DNA from 2 places in the Streptomyces sp. NPDC002476 genome. Region 1 is predicted to be linked to the other one. Evidence: riboswitches for the same ligand, from Rfam matches in the RefSeq annotation. Region 1 holds a riboswitch; the other holds the start of a gene.

Region 1 (7,446 bases):
GCACCGGACACCCCGCCCCACTCGCGCGAACGCCGTTCCCCCGGACGCTCCCTCGTCCGCGTATCGCGGCGCCGGAGTCACTCCGCGGTGCCGAGCTCCCAGAAGCGGAAGACCGTCGAGGTGTCCAGGCAGTTCTGCAGCCCCCGGACGCTCTCGTGGGCGACCGCGTACTGCTGGCCCTGCCAGAGCGGCAGGAACGGCAGCTCCCGCGCCACGATGTCCTGCAGCTTGATGAAGTCCTGCCGGGTGTCGGCGCGGTCGGTCACGGAGGAGGTGCGCGGGATGATCTGGTCCGATATCTCGTTGTTCTCGTAGTTGTTCGACAGCACGTTGTTCTCGCCGAAGAACGGCTGGGTGAAGTTGTCGGGGTCGGGATAGTCCGGCACCCAGCCCTTGACGTAGACGCCGTACTTGCCTGCGGCGATGTTCTTCTCGTACTGGCCGAACGGGACGGACTTCATGTCGGCCTCGAACAGCCCGCTCCGATTCAACTGGTCTGCTATGGTGCGTAGTTCGTCATCCGTGGCGGGACCATAGCGGCTCGGGGTGGACCAGAGCGTGAGCTTCACCTTCTCGGTGATTCCGGATTCGCGCAGGACGTTCCGCGCCTTGTCCGGCTTCGGACTGTCGCCGTACACGTCGAAGAACGAGGTGCCGTGGCCGGTGATGCCGACCGGGACCACCGAGTAGAGCGGCGTCGCCGTGTCCTGGTACACCTTGCTGACCAGGGAGTACCGGTCGACGAGGTGGGCGATGGCCTTGCGCACGGCGAGCTTGCCGACGACGGGGTCGGCGACGTTGAAGACCAGGTGCTGGACCTCGGCGCTGCTGCCCTGCACCACCGTGATGCCGTCCTTCTTCGCGGTGGCCGAGGAGTCCAGGGCGGCTATCGCCTTGGCGGTGAGACCGCGGTAGGCGATGTCGATGTCGTCCTTCTCCAGGGACGACCTCAGCGCCTGCTGATCGCCGCGGAACAGCTTCAGCGTCACCCCGGAGTTCTTCACCTCGGCGTTTCCGCGGTAACCGGAGTAGACCGAGAAGTCCGCTTCGGACTTGTCGATGGAGTCCAGCTTGTAGGGTCCCGATCCCACCGTCTTGCCGCCCCCGAGCAGGTGGTCCTTCGGATAGACCTGGTGGTCCACGATGGAGCCGGCACCCGAAGCGATCTTGCTCGGGAACGTCGCGTCGGGCACCTTGAGGTGGAACACCACGGTCTTGTCGTCCGGGGTGTCGATCGACTTGATGGTGGACAGCATCGGCGACGGCCCGGCCGGGTCGTCGATCGCGATCGTACGGTCGAAGGAGAACTTCACGTCCTTCGACGTGAGGCTGTGGCCGTTGCTGAACTTCAATCCGTCGCGCAGCGTGCAGGTGTAGGTCTTGCTGCCGTTCGAGAACCCGCACTCCTCCGCGGCCTCCGGCACGGGGGTGGAGGAAGCGGGCGGGAAGCTCAGCAGGGACTGGAACACGTTGTTGAACAAAAGCCAGGACCCCGGGTCGTACCCCGAGGCCGGGTCGGTGGCGAGGATGCCGTCGGACATCCCGACGACGATCCTGTCCTTGCTCTCGGACGGCCAGATCTGGTCCTCGGAGCCGCAACCCGTCAGCAGCACCGCTGTCATTCCCCCGACGATCAGAGTGCTCGACCGCCTCGTACGATCCATCACGGAAAGTGCTCCATACTGTCAGCCGGCCGCGAGGGTTTCCCCGGGCAACCGGATCGGGTCAGGAAGTACTGCGCACGCCGCGACCCAGACACTCGGCCCGGTCGGGCGTGTTGGTGCGGACCGAGCGGACTGCCGGGACTCGGTGTTCGACAGGAATTGTATGCACGGTGACTGACAGTCAGCTTCCGCTTTGGTGAACGGTAATCGGCCGAACGGCGAACACGCCCTGGGAGAAGGGTGGATGCGCCGTGCGGCAACAGGCGGCGACGGCCGGTCGCCGCCGCGCCGAAGGCGGGAGTGAAGCCGCCTCGCGCGACCCGGCCCGCTCACGGAACGGGCTCGTCCCCCCGGGCCGTCGTGGTCCGGCGGGGTCCCTGTTCCCCGGGCAGGAAGGTCACATGGGGCGCTCCCGTGCGGGGGTGGACGACGACCTCGCCCGCCACCTCGTAGACCTCGCGCAGCAGTTTTGCGGTGATCACCTCTGCGGGCGGGCCGGACGCGACGACCTCGCCCCCGCGCAGCACGTAGAGGCGATCGCAGTAGTACGCCGCGAGGTTGAGGTCGTGGAGCGCGACCAGAACGGCGGCGGGGAGCCGGCGCAGGATGCCGAGGACGTCGAGCTGGTGGCGTATGTCCAGATGGTTGGTGGGTTCGTCGAGGACGAGCAGCGAGGGCTGTTGGGCGAGGGCGCGGGCGATGAGCACACGTTGGCGCTCGCCACCGGAGAGCCCGTCGAAGGAACGGTCGGCGAGCAAGGCCGCGTCCACGGACGCGAGGGCCGAAGCGATCAGCCGGGCGTCCTGTGCGGTGTCGCCGTCGAGCAGGCCCTTGTGCGGGGTACGGCCCATGGCGACCACCTCACGCACTGTCAGGTCGAAGTCGGCGACGGGCTCCTGGACCACCGCGGCCAGAGTACGGGCCAGTGTGCGTACGGGCAGGCGCCAGACGTCGGTCCCGTCGACCCGTACGTGTCCGGTGTCGGGTCGCAGCACGCGGTAGACGGCGCGCAGCAGACTGGACTTGCCGCTGCCGTTGGGGCCGACCAGCCCCACGACCTCGCCGGGGCGGGCGGTCAGGGAGACGTCCCGGACCAGGCGGTGCGCACCGGCGGACAGAGTGACCCCGTCGACGGACAGGGCGGCGCCGCCACCGACGGCGCGTTCGGCCGCGTCGCTCATGCCGCTCCCCGTTCGTCGTTCCGCCGGGCGTCACGGCGCATGAGCCAGAGAAAGAAGGGGCCTCCGCACAGCGCCGTGAGCACCCCGACGGGAAGTTCCAAGGGCGCCGCGACCGTGCGGGCGGCGATGTCGGCCCAGATCAGGAAGACGGCTCCGCCGAGGGCGGCCGTCGGCAGGACGCGACGGTGGTCGCCGCCGACGACGAGCCGCACGGTGTGCGGCAGCATCAGCCCGACGAAGCCGATCGGCCCGGTCGCCGCGACCAGGACGCCGGTGACCAGGGACAGCAGGACGAACATGCGGGCCCGGAACCGGGCCACGTCGAGTCCCATCGTGCCCGCGGACTCCTCGCCCGCCAGCAGCAGGTTCAGGTTCCGTGCCTGGACCAGCAGGACGGCGATGCCGAGCAGCAGGGCGCCACCCGGCAGCCAGAGCGTGTCCCAGCCGACGCCGCCGAGGCCGCCGAGGGTCCAGGCGAGGACGGCACGGGCCTCGTGGCCCCGGCCGGTGGTGAGCAGCAACAGGTCCGTCACCGCGGTGAGCACCGACGCCGTCGCCACACCGGACAGCACGAGCCGTACCGAGGTGATGCGTCCGCCGGTGCGCGCGGTCGCGTACACCACCAGCAGCGCGCCGAGGGCGCCGGCGAACGCGGCGGCCGGCAGCGAGACGGGCCCGAGCACGCCCACGCCGAGCACGATCACCGAGACCGCGCCCAGCGACGCGCCGGAGGACACGCCCAGCAGGTACGGCTCGGCCAGCGGGTTGCGGATGAGGGCCTGCATGGCGGTGCCCACCACGGCCAGCCCGGCGCCGGTCACGGCACCGAGCAGCACCCGCGGTGCCCGCACGTCCAGGACGATCGTCTCCCGGGCGCGGGTCCAGGACGGCTCCTGCCAGTCGGCGCCCAGCGCGTGCGTCACGATGCCCCACACCTGGCCGGGCGGCACGTGCACCGAGCCGATGGCCAGGCCGGCAGTGGCGGAGACCACCAGCAGCAGCGCGAGGACGGTCAGCGCGAAGGGGAGGGGTACGCGCCCCGACCGGCCGCCGCGGCGCGGGAGCCACGCCCTCGCTCCGCCGGCCGTCCCCTCGGTCGTCCCGTCGGGCGGGGCGGCCTTCACGGGCGTTCCCGTTCCCGTCCCCGTTCCCGTCACCGGAAGCTCTCGGGATGCAGACCGCGCGCCAGGCCGTCGACCGCGTACGCCGACCGGATGCCGACGAGGGTCGCGGTCAGCGGCAGGACCACGAACCGCTTGTTCCTGATGGCCGGGACGTCGGCGAGGGCGGGCTGCGAGAGCAGGAACCGCTTCTTCTGCTCGACGCTGCCGGAGCCCGCGTAGTCGTAGACCATCACGGCCTCGGGCTTGCGGGCCACGACCTGTTCCCAGGAGACGTCCCCGAAGACGTCGTCGAGGCCCGCGAAGACGTTCCGGCCGCCCGCCAGGTCGATCAGGTCGTTGCCCAGCCCCTTGCCGCCCGCGGTGAAGGCGGTCTTCTCGCCGCTGTCGTAGACGAAGACGGGCACGTCGGGCCTCTTCCCCACGGCCGAGACGGCCTTGTCGACGCGCCCCCTCAGATCGGCCACCAGCGCGGAGGCGCGGTCCGGGACGCCGAAGACGTCGCCGATGGTGCGGATCTCGTCGTAGGTGTCCCGCATCGTCACCCGCTTCTTGCCGCAGTACTCCCGGTTGAGGTAGGTGTCGATGCCCGCCTCGGCGAACGCCTTGCGCGACCGGCCCTCGTTCTCGGCGAACGCGCTGCCGTAGCCGCCGTAGACGAAGTCCGGCTCCGCGTCCAGGACGGTTTCGAAGGAAGGCTCCCGCTTCGCCAGTTCGGGTACGGCCGCGAAGTCCTTCCGCAGCTCGGGCAGAACGGCCGAGTCCGGGAAGGCGGTACCGGCCATGCGGTCCTTCAGCCCCAGGGCGAGCAGCAGTTCCGCGGGGTGCTGATGGATGGTGACCACGCGCGAGGGCGGTTTGTCGTACGTCGTTCTCACACCGCAGTTGTCGACGGTGACCGGGAAGCCCTCGACCGTTGACGCACCGGCCTTCGGTTTCCCGGGGGAGTCGTCGGCGGTGCCGCAGCCGGCGGCCGGCAGGGCGGTGGCCAGGGCCATGACCCCGGCGACGACGCGCGGGGCGCGCCGGGTGCGCCGGGTGCGGGCAGGGGGAGAGCAGGGGCGGCGGCGGGGTATGCCGAAATACACGTAGAGCCTCCTGGGGAGTCCGCGCTCCTCAAAACGGGCCCGCGACAGGCCAGTGTCCTGACTCCCGGATCGACGTTCCCCCCGCCTTCCCGCGCGGCGCGCGGTGGCATGTCGAAGGGTTGCACTCCCCGGTCACAGTGGCGGGACCGTGCCGGATTCGCACCGGCTTCCTGTCTCCCGTCGCGGCGATGACCTGCCGATATTACGTTTGTCCGAGGTCGGCGCACAGAGGGCGCCCATGTGAGTGATCGCACGCCGGGGAACCGGGGCCCGTCTCCCGGCCGTTCCCGCCCCTTCCCGGCGCGGCCGGGGCGCGTGATGCGGGAGGCCGGGAGCGACCGGCGTCGAAGGCGCGGGGGTGCCGGTCGCCGAAGGCACGGGAGTGACCGGCGTCAACACGAGGTTCCCGGTGCCTCGCGTCCGACGTAAAGAGGTGGAAAAGAGGGTAAACCATCGTGCTGTGTGCGACATCCTCACTGGCGTGATGAGCCTGACGGGGACACCCTTCTTCCTGGCCACGATCGCGCTGGCCATCGTCAGTGTGCTGCTTCCCCTGTTGCTGTGGGGGCGGGTACGGGGTCCCGCCGTGGTGCGAGGCGCGAGCCGTCTCGCGATGGTCGTCCTCGCGCAGGGGGCGGCCGTGCTGAGTGTCTTCGTGGTGGTCAACAACACCAATGGTCTGTACGACAACTGGGCCGATCTGCTCGGCACCGGACACCATGTCGTCGCCGCCCCGGACCTCGGACGCGACGGACTCGGAAGTCACAAGGACCTGGCGAACGAGCCGAAGGTCGTCCAGGAGTTCGACCCGGTGCACGACGCCCGGATGGGACGGAACGTCCGCGTCACCCAACTGCGCGGGCGGGTGTCGGGGGTGCGCGGCGAGGTGTACGTATGGCTGCCGCCGCAGTACGACCAGCCGGCCTTCCGGCACCGGAGGTTCCCCGTGGTCGAACTCCTCGGCGGCTTCCCCGGTTCGGCGAAGGCGTGGTTCAGCAGCCTGCGGGTGCAGTCGCAGCTGGAGGCCCGGATGCGGAGCGGCGAGATCGCCCCGTTCATTCTCGTCGCACCCCGCACCAATCTGCTGGCCGGTCAGGACACCGGATGCGCCAATGTGCCGGGCGTCGTGGACGCCGAGTCATGGCTCAGCGTGGACGTCCGGCAGATGGTGATCGACACCTTCCGCGCACGGAGCGGCGCGAAGGGGTGGGCGGTGGCCGGTTACTCGGCCGGGGCGCACTGCGCCGTGAAGATGGCACTCGCCCACCCCGACCGGTACCGGGCCGCGGTGGGCCTGTCCGGCTACAACGACCCGGCCGCCGAACGGGTCTCCCTCACGGCCCGCGCCCCGGAGCTGCGGCGGGCCAACAACCCGCTGTGGATCCTGCGCCATGCGACCACCCCTCCGCGCGTCGCGCTGTATCTCTCGGGCGGACGCGAAGACGGCTACCGTGACGGCCTCGCGCTGCGGCGCGCGGCGGCAGCCCCGACACGGGTGGTGGTGGCCCGGGTGACCGGGCCGCACACCATTGGCCTGTGGAAGCGCCAGGTGCCCCAGGTCTTCCGCTGGCTGACGGCCGAACTGTCGCCGTGGGCGGGCCGGGTCGCGCCGGCGAAGGGCGTCTGAACCGACAGGAAGCGGTGCGGAAGGGACCGACGGCCCGCGGGGGAGTGGCCGACGCGGGGCGTGACGGGCGGTCGGGCCCAGGGACCCCCGCCGTCCGTCGTCACGTCGGTCGGCCGTCGTCATGCCGGTCGGGCGTCGGCCGAATGGAGTCGTCGGGGCCTCCGGCCGGGCGATCGTGACGACGGGCCCGGCGCCTCGGCCGGGGCGCCGGGCGGCGGTCCGGCGTACGGGCGGCAACCGCGCGTCGGAGGCCCGGGGCGTGGGCGGACACGGGTCCCGGGGACGGCGGCCGGGGGCGGGGGGACGGACGGGGGAGGCCGCGGGGCCCGTCCCGCGTGACGATGCCCGATGCGGTCGTCGACCCTACGGTGGTGCCATGGCGGTGAGCAGTGGTCGGAGAAGGGGGGAACGGTCCCGGTTCGGTGTGATGGACGCACTGGTCCTGGTCGTGCTGTTCGTCCTGTCCGTCGTGGCCGCCTCGATCGTGCCGCACGAGCGCGATTTCTCCCTGCGCTGGCAGGCGGTGGTGCTGGCGGGCACCGGTTGTACCGCGCTGGTGTGGCGGCGCCGTCACCCGGTCGGTGTACTGGCCGTGGCGGTCGGCTGCGGGGTGGCCTTCCAGCTGCTGGGATTCCGGGAGAGTCCGCTGGTCATCAGCCCCGTCCTGGTGTCGGTCTACACCGTCGCCGCGCGCACCGACCGGCGAGTGACCTGGATCTCGGCGGTGTCGTCGGTCGCCATCCTGGTGGGCGTCGCCGTGCTATG
Region 2 (7,446 bases), on a different contig from region 1:
ACCAGACCGCGCGTCGGTGAGCCGGACGGGCCCGCCGGGACGAAGCCGCCGCGCAGCGCCCGCAGGATGTGACCGATCTCGTCCGTCGTCCGGGCCAGCCGGGGCACGACCTCCTCGCACGCGAAGCCCAGCACGGCGATGGCGTCCGGGAGTTCGTGGCCCAGCGTTTCCCGCACCAGCCGCGCCGCGCCCGCCACGTCCCAGCCGCGCTCCTCCATGCCCTCCGCGAGGCGGCGGCACAGCTTCTCCAGCAGATCGATCGCGTCCGCGCCGGTGCGCGCCGGACCGTCGACCAGTCCGGTCAGCTCCGCCGGCACCTTCACCGGGGCGCCCGGCTCGGCCAGCAACTCCCGTTCGCTCAGCCCGAAGTGGGCCGCGATCGAGGCCCGCAGACCCGGCAGAGCGTTCGCCGTGCCGCCCCACACCTGGGACGCGCGCAGCACCGCCAGCACCAGGTTGACCCGCGCCTCGCCGACCGGGCCGCCGCCCAGGACGTGCAGGCCGTCGCGGATCTGCACGTCCTTGATCTCGCACAGGTAGCCGTCGATGTGCATGACGAACTCGTCGAACGCGTCGTCGTCCGGCTGCTCGTCGACATGCAGGTCGTGATGGAGCTCGGCGGCCTTCACCAGCGTCCAGATCTGCGCCCGCACCGCCGGGGCCTTCGCCGGGTCCAGATCGCTGACCAGCGCGTACTCGTCGAGCAGCTGCTCCAGCTTGGCCAGGTCGCCGTAGGTGTCGGCACGCGCCATCGGCGGCACCAGATGGTCCACCACCGTGGCGTGCCCGCGCCGCTTGGCCTGGGTGCCCTCACCGGGGTCGTTGACGATGAACGGGTAGACCAGCGGGAGTTCGCCCAGCACCGCGTCCGGTCCGCAGCCCGCGGACAGGCCCAGGCCCTTGCCCGGCAGCCACTCCATCGTGCCGTGCTTGCCCATGTGCACGACGGCGTCCGCGCCGAACGAGTTCTCCAGCCAGCGGTACGTCGCCATGTAGTGGTGCGACGGCGGCATGTCCGGGTCGTGGTAGATCGCGATCGGGTTCTCCCCGAAGCCGCGCGGCGGCTGGATCAGCACCACCACGTTCCCGAACCGGAGCGAGGCCAGGACGATCTCGTCGCCGTCCACGTACAGCGAGCCCGGCGGTTCCCCCCAGTGCTCCAGCATCGAGCCCCGCAACTCCGGGTCCAGCGTGCCGAACCAGGCCCGGTAGTCGGCCAGCGGCACCCGCGCGGGGGCGGCCGCGAGCTGCTCCTCGGTCAGCCACTCCACGTCGTGGCCACCGGCCTGGATGAGACGGTGGATCAGCTCGTCGCCGTTGTCCGGATATCCGCCGACCGTGTATCCGGCGCCGCGCAGGGCGTCCAGGACCCGCACCGCCGACGCGGGCGTGTCCAGGCCGACCGCGTTGCCGACCCGGGAGTGCTTGGTGGGATAGGCGGTGAAGACCAGGGCGAGCTTCTTCTCGGCGTTCGGCTTGTGCCGGAGCGCGGCGTGCCGCACGGCGATCCCGGCGACGCGCGCGGCCCGTTCCGGATCGGCCCGGTACACCGGCACGTCGTCCGGGCCCTGCTCCTTGAACGAGAACGGCACGGTGATCAGCCGGCCGTCGAACTCGGGAATCGCCACCTGCATCGCCGCGTCCATCGGGGACAGCGCGGCGTCCGACGCCTCCCACGCGGCGCGCGACGAGGTCAGGCACAGGCCCTGGAGCACCGGGATGTCCAGCTCCGCGAGCGCGCCGATGTCCCATGCCTCCTCCTCGCCCCCGGCCGAGGCGTCCGACGCGCGCGTGCCGCCCGCCGCCAGGACCGTGGCGACCAGGGCGTCCGCCCGGCCCAGCAGCTCGTACAGACCGGCGTCCGCGCCGCGCAGCGAACCGCAGTACACCGGCAGGGCGTTGGCGCCGCGCGCCTCGACGGCCTCGCACAGCACGTCCACGAACGAGGTGTTCCCGGACAGTTCGTGCGCCCGGTAGAACAGCACCCCGACGGTCGGACGGCCCTCGGCGAACTCCCGGTCGCCGCGCACGCCCCACTCCGGCATCCGCTGCGGTTCGGCGAAGCCGTGACCGGTCAGCAGCACCGTGTCGGAGAGGAAACGGGTCAGCTCCACCAGGTTCCCCGGACCGCCCTCCACCAGGTAGCGCAGCGCCTCCGCGACGACCCCGGCGGGCACGGACGACTCGGCCATCAGCTCCGCGTCCGGCACGGTCTCGCCGCCCAGCAGCACGGTCGGGATGCCGGACGCCCGCAGCACGGCCAGGCCGTCCTCCCAGGCACGCTTGCCGCCGAGCAGCCGGACGACGGCGACGGAGGCGCCCGCGATCAGCGCGGGCAGTTCCTCGTGCACGTCGACACGCGTGGGGTTGCCGATCCGGTAGGGCGCGCCGGAGGCGCGGGCGGCGAGCAGGTCCGTGTCGGCGGTCGACAGCAACAGCACGGTGCTCGTGGGGGCGTTCATACGCGTGCTCCAGGTACTCCGGGGGCGATGAAGGGAAGTCCGGACGGCGCGCCCGACTCGATGAGCCGGAGCAGCGCGCCGGTGTCGGCGTGTTCTTCGATCAGGTCGCCGAGGCGGTCGAGCTGTTCCTCGCGCAGCTCGGCGAAACGGGTGTCCGGGGAGGGGACGAAACGCCGGCCCGCGGCGCGCGCCACCTCGGTCAGGAAACGGCGGCGGAACACGTCGCTCTCCAGCGAGCCGTGCCAGTGGGTGCCCCACACGGCTCCGGCCCGGCAGCCGTCCAGGGCGCGGCCCCGGCCGTCGGTGAAGAACGGCTCGCCGCCGCGCACGTCGGCGACGCCGTGGTGGATCTCGTAGCCCTCGACCGGCGCGCCGAACGCCTCCCCGACGGGCCGGGCCAGGGTCTTCTCGCGGTCGAACCGGACACGCAGCGGCAGCAGCCCGAGCCCGTCGACGTGCCCGGCCCGGGATTCGACCTCGTCCTCGATGTGCTCGCCGAGGACCTGGTAGCCGCCGCAGATGCCGAGCACCGGCCGGCCCTCGGCGGCACGCCGGGCCAGGGCGTCGGCGAGCCCGCGCTCGCGCAGCCAGGCCAGCGCCCCGACCGTGCCCCGGGTGCCGGGCACGACGACGAGGTCGGCGTCGGCGAACTCCTCGGCGCGGTCCACGAAGCGGACGACGACGCCCGGTTCGGCGGCCAGCGCGTCCACGTCGGTGAAGTTCGACATCAGGGGCACGGCGCACACCGCGACCCGCAGTACGTCCTCGCCGTGCGGCGGCGCGATCACCGACTCGCGCACGGCGCCGCGCAGCGAGACCCGGAGCCCGTCCTCCTCGTCGATGCCGAGGCCGTGCGCGAAGGGCAGCACCCCGTAGGTCGGGCGGCCGGTGATCTCGCGCAGCATCTCCAGGCCCGGCTCCAGCAGCGACACGTCGCCGCGGAACTTGTTCACGAGATAGCCCGCGACCAGCGCCTGGTCCTCGGCGCAGAGCAGCGCCGTCGTACCGAAGAACGACGCGAAGACGCCGCCCCGGTCGATGTCCCCGACCACCACCACCGGGAAGCGCGCCGCCCGGGCGATGCCCATGTTCACGATGTCCGTGCGCCGCAGATTGATCTCGGCCGGGCTTCCGGCCCCCTCGCAGATCACCGCGTCGTACGTGCTCCGCAGCCGCTCCAGGCAGTCCACGACCGTGCCGAGCAGGGCCTCCTGCCGTCCGCCGTGGTAACCGCGCGCGCTCATCTCGCCCACCGGCCTGCCCATCAGGACGACCTGGCTGGAGCGGTCCCCGCCGGGCTTGAGCAGCACCGGGTTCATCAGCGCGGACGGCTCCACCCGGGCGGCCGCGGCCTGCATGGCCTGGGCACGGCCGATCTCGGCGCCCTCCCGGGTGACGTAGGAGTTCAGCGACATGTTCTGCGCCTTGAAGGGCGCCACCTTCACGCCCCGGCGCGCGAGCCAGCGGCAGATGCCCGCCGTGACGACGCTCTTGCCCGCGTCCGAGGTGGTCCCGGCGACCAGGAGTCCGCCGCTCATGTCCGTCTCCGTCCTGCGCTCGGGCCTTTCGCGGTCAGGAGCCGCGCGGCCCCCGCGGCGGCGCCGCCCATGCCCGCGGGCCGCGCGCCCGTGATCCGTCCCCGTCCCGTGCCCCGTACGTCCGCGAGCCGTCGCGCGGCGAGACCCGCGCCCAGCCGCGTGGCCACGCACACACCGAGGGCCAGCAGGCCCACCCGGCGCGAGAGCCGCACCGCGCGCTCGATGTCCGCGGTCTCCACCGCCCGGCCCGTCTCCCCGTTCAGCACCGGGCGGTGCTCCACCCGGCCCCCGTACGCCAGCGTTCCGCCCAGGCGCACGCCCAGCGCGCCCGCGAACGACGCCTCCACCGGGCCCGCGTTGGGGCTCGGGTGCTTCGCCGCGTCGGCCCGCCAGGCCCGTACCGCCTCGCGCGGCCGTCCGCCGGCGACCACGGCGAGCACGGCGGTCAGCCGGGCGCCCGGCCATCCCGCGAGGTCGTCGAGGCGGGCCGAGGCCCAGCCGTAGCGCCGGTGGCGGGGCGACTTGTGGCCGACCATCGCGTCCAGGGTGTTGACCGCGCGGAAGCCGACGAGGCCGGGCACACCGGCCAGCGCCCCCCACACCAGGGCGCCCACCACGGCGTCCGAGGTGTTCTCGGCCACGGACTCCACCACGGCGCGGGCGATCTGCGGCCCGTCCAGGGAGTGCGGGTCGCGTCCGCACAGATGCGGCAGGCGTTCCCGGGCCACCGCGACGTCCCCGACGGCCAGGGCGCCGCCGACGGCCCGTGCCTCCCGCCCCAGCGAGGTGCCGCCGACCACGGACCAGGTGGCGGCCGCGGTCAGCGCGACGGAGGCGGCGGGGTGACGGCGTGCGGCACGGCTGAGCAGCGCCGCACCGCCCACGGCGCCTCCGGCGCAGACGAGGGTGTGCAGCGCGCCCCACCCGCGGTGGTCGCGCCACAGACGGCGTTCGACGCCCGCCGCGGCCTGCCCGAAGGCGGCGACCGGGTGCCCCCTGCGGGGGTCACCGAGCAGCAGATCGCCGATCAGACCGGCCGTGGCGCCGTACGCGAATACGCGATCGGCACGCATGGCTCAGCCGGCCGTCGTGCCTCGGAGGACCTTCGTACGGGCGGCTCTCGGCGAGAGCGCCGGGGCAAGGGACGCACGGCTGCCAGGCATGGCGAAATGTCCTCACTCAGGGTCCGCGCCCTGGTTCGACGTGACCGGCGACGAGAGTCTCCTGGCTCCCGGATCCGCGATTCCCCCGGCCTTCCAGCCCGCTCGCGCGCGCCGTGACTTCCCGGTGTGGGGGACCGCTCCCCGGTGACAGTGGCGGGACCGCGCCGGATTCGCACCGGCTTCCTCTGCTGTCGCCGTAAATGGCTCCGGCAGTCCACCACGCTCTGCGAACGCCCGTCAACCCGCCGTTGACCTGCGGCGGGGCAGTGTGCTGAGGCCCACATCGGGACGGGGACACGTCGACGGGCCGGACACGCGAGGTGCGTCCGGCCCGTCGGGGCTGCGAAAAGGAGGTGCGAGGGGAAGGGCTCAGGCGACGATCAGATAGATCCCGTACGCGACCGCCGCCGCGCACAGCACGAAGCAGACGTACGCGCCCGCGCGCGCCAGTACCCGTGAGCCGCCGGAGCCGCCCTGGGCCGCCGCCTCGGGCTGCTTGGCGAGACCGACGATGCCGAGGGTGAAGACGCCCACCAGCGCGACGGTGACGACGAGGGAGACACCGAAGACGGAGCCGAGGGCTGCCCAGTCGATTTTCATGCTGCTTCCTTAGACGGTCTGCGGACGGTCCGCGTGACCGGTCCGGTGCCGGTCACGGCACTTTCGAAACACGCCCTAGACGGCGGCGGGACGCGCCGGGTCCTGGGCGGCGGCGGCCGCGGCGGCGGGCGTGGCCGGGATGATGGTCATGAGGTCCTGCGCTGCGGCGGTGGGCGGCGGGCTGACGGCGGCGATGGCCGTGGTGACGACGCCCGCGGGTTCGACGGCGCTCTCCGAGGGCGCGACGTCCCCGTGGCCGACCGGCTTGCGGCGCGAGATCAGCCAGATCGAGCCGGAGCCCACGACCAGCAGCGCCGCGACCACGACGACGCCCCAGGTGCCCTGCTTGGTCAGGAGCTCGGCGCCCGCGCCGACCAGGCCCGCGGCCGGCAGGGTCAGGCCCCACGCGACGAACATCCGGGTGGCGGTGGACCAGCGGACCACGCCGCCCCGGCGGCCGAGGCCCGCGCCCATCACGGCGCCGGAGCAGGACTGGGTGGTGGACAGGGAGAAACCGAGGTGCGAGGAGGCGAGGATGACCGTGGCCGCGCTGGTCTGGGCGGCGAAGCCCTGCGGCGGCCTGAGGTCGGTGAGGCCGCTGCCCATGGTGCGGATGATGCGCCAGCCGCCCAGGTAGGTGCCGAGCGCGATGGCCGTACCGGCGGAGACGATGACCCAGACCGGCGGGTTGGCGCCGGGGTGCAGCACACCACTGGTGACCAGGGCCAGGGTGATGATGCCCATGGTCTTCTGCGCGTCGTTGGTGCCGTGGGCGAGGGAGACCAGTCCGGCCGAGGCGATCTGACCGGCGCGGTAGCCCTTGGCGGTGGCCTTCTCCTGGGCCTCGTCACGGATCTTCCCGCCGATCCGGTACGTCAGCCGCGTGGCCAGCAGCGCGGCGAACCCGGCGACGATCGGGGCGGCGACCGCGGGGATCAGCACCTTGGTGACGACCGTGCCGCCGTTGACCGAGGACCAGCCGGCCGACATGACCGCGGCGCCGATCAGGCCGCCGAACAGGGCGTGCGAGGAGCTGGACGGCAGTCCGACCAGCCAGGTCAGCAGATTCCACAGGATGGCGCCGACGAGTGCCGCGAAGATGACCTCCGTGCGCAGCCCGTCCTCATTGATGATCCCGCCGGAGATCGTCTTGGCGACCTCCACGGACAGGAACGCGCCGACGAGGTTGAGAACGGCGGACATGGCCACCGCGGTCTTCGGTCTGAGTGCGCCGGTCGAGATGGTGGTGGCCATCGCGTTGGCGGTGTCATGGAAACCGTTCGTGAAATCGAACACTAGAGCTGTCACGATCACAATCGCGAGAAGCAGCGTGATGTGTTCCATTTACCCAGGCAATCGTTCGACGTCATTGGCAGGTTGACGGTAGGCAACCTTGGTGAACGGGAGATGAACTGAGCGGGGCTTCATGGTGTCCCTGGGGGCGCTTCGGGGCGGTTCGCGGCCATGGTGCCCGCCGCCCGCGCCCCGTCGTCACTCTTCGTGGTTCCTTCGGTCGGTCGTGTATACGTACGCCCGGCGGGCTGACAGGATCACGGTCATGAGCGATCAGCGACGGGACGTGAGCGATCAGCGACAAGGTGCGATCGAACAAGCCTGGGCCGATCTCGTCACCACCGCCCGCAGGACGGCGGCGGACGGCCTGGTCGTCGGCACCTCGGGCAA

Evidence for each region. Region 1 has a riboswitch for cobalamin ahead of ACFYXM_RS32700 (ABC transporter substrate-binding protein). Riboswitches for the same ligand answer to the same signal wherever they lie in the genome.
Region 2: another riboswitch for cobalamin. It lies ahead of ACFYXM_RS21415 (cobalamin biosynthesis protein); the one in region 1 lies ahead of ACFYXM_RS32700 (ABC transporter substrate-binding protein).

Annotation. Positions count from the first base shown of each region.
Region 1 covers NZ_JBIARH010000048.1:4,630-12,075, reverse strand. The annotation lists gene ACFYXM_RS32715 (ABC transporter substrate-binding protein) at 78-1,622, opposite strand; gene ACFYXM_RS32710 (ABC transporter ATP-binding protein) at 1,994-2,845, opposite strand; gene ACFYXM_RS32705 (FecCD family ABC transporter permease) at 2,842-3,969, opposite strand; gene ACFYXM_RS32700 (ABC transporter substrate-binding protein) at 3,999-4,964, opposite strand; cobalamin riboswitch at 5,084-5,266, opposite strand; gene ACFYXM_RS32695 (alpha/beta hydrolase) at 5,539-6,681, shown strand; gene ACFYXM_RS32690 (sensor histidine kinase) at 7,109-7,446, shown strand, end outside.
Region 2 covers NZ_JBIARH010000018.1:99,897-107,342, reverse strand. The annotation lists gene cobN (cobaltochelatase subunit CobN) at 1-2,462, opposite strand, end outside; gene ACFYXM_RS21420 (cobyric acid synthase) at 2,459-4,000, opposite strand; gene ACFYXM_RS21415 (cobalamin biosynthesis protein) at 3,997-5,073, opposite strand; cobalamin riboswitch at 5,218-5,350, opposite strand; gene ACFYXM_RS21410 (hypothetical protein) at 5,533-5,763, opposite strand; gene ACFYXM_RS21405 (anion permease) at 5,839-7,107, opposite strand; gene ACFYXM_RS21400 (class II aldolase/adducin family protein) at 7,322-7,446, shown strand, end outside.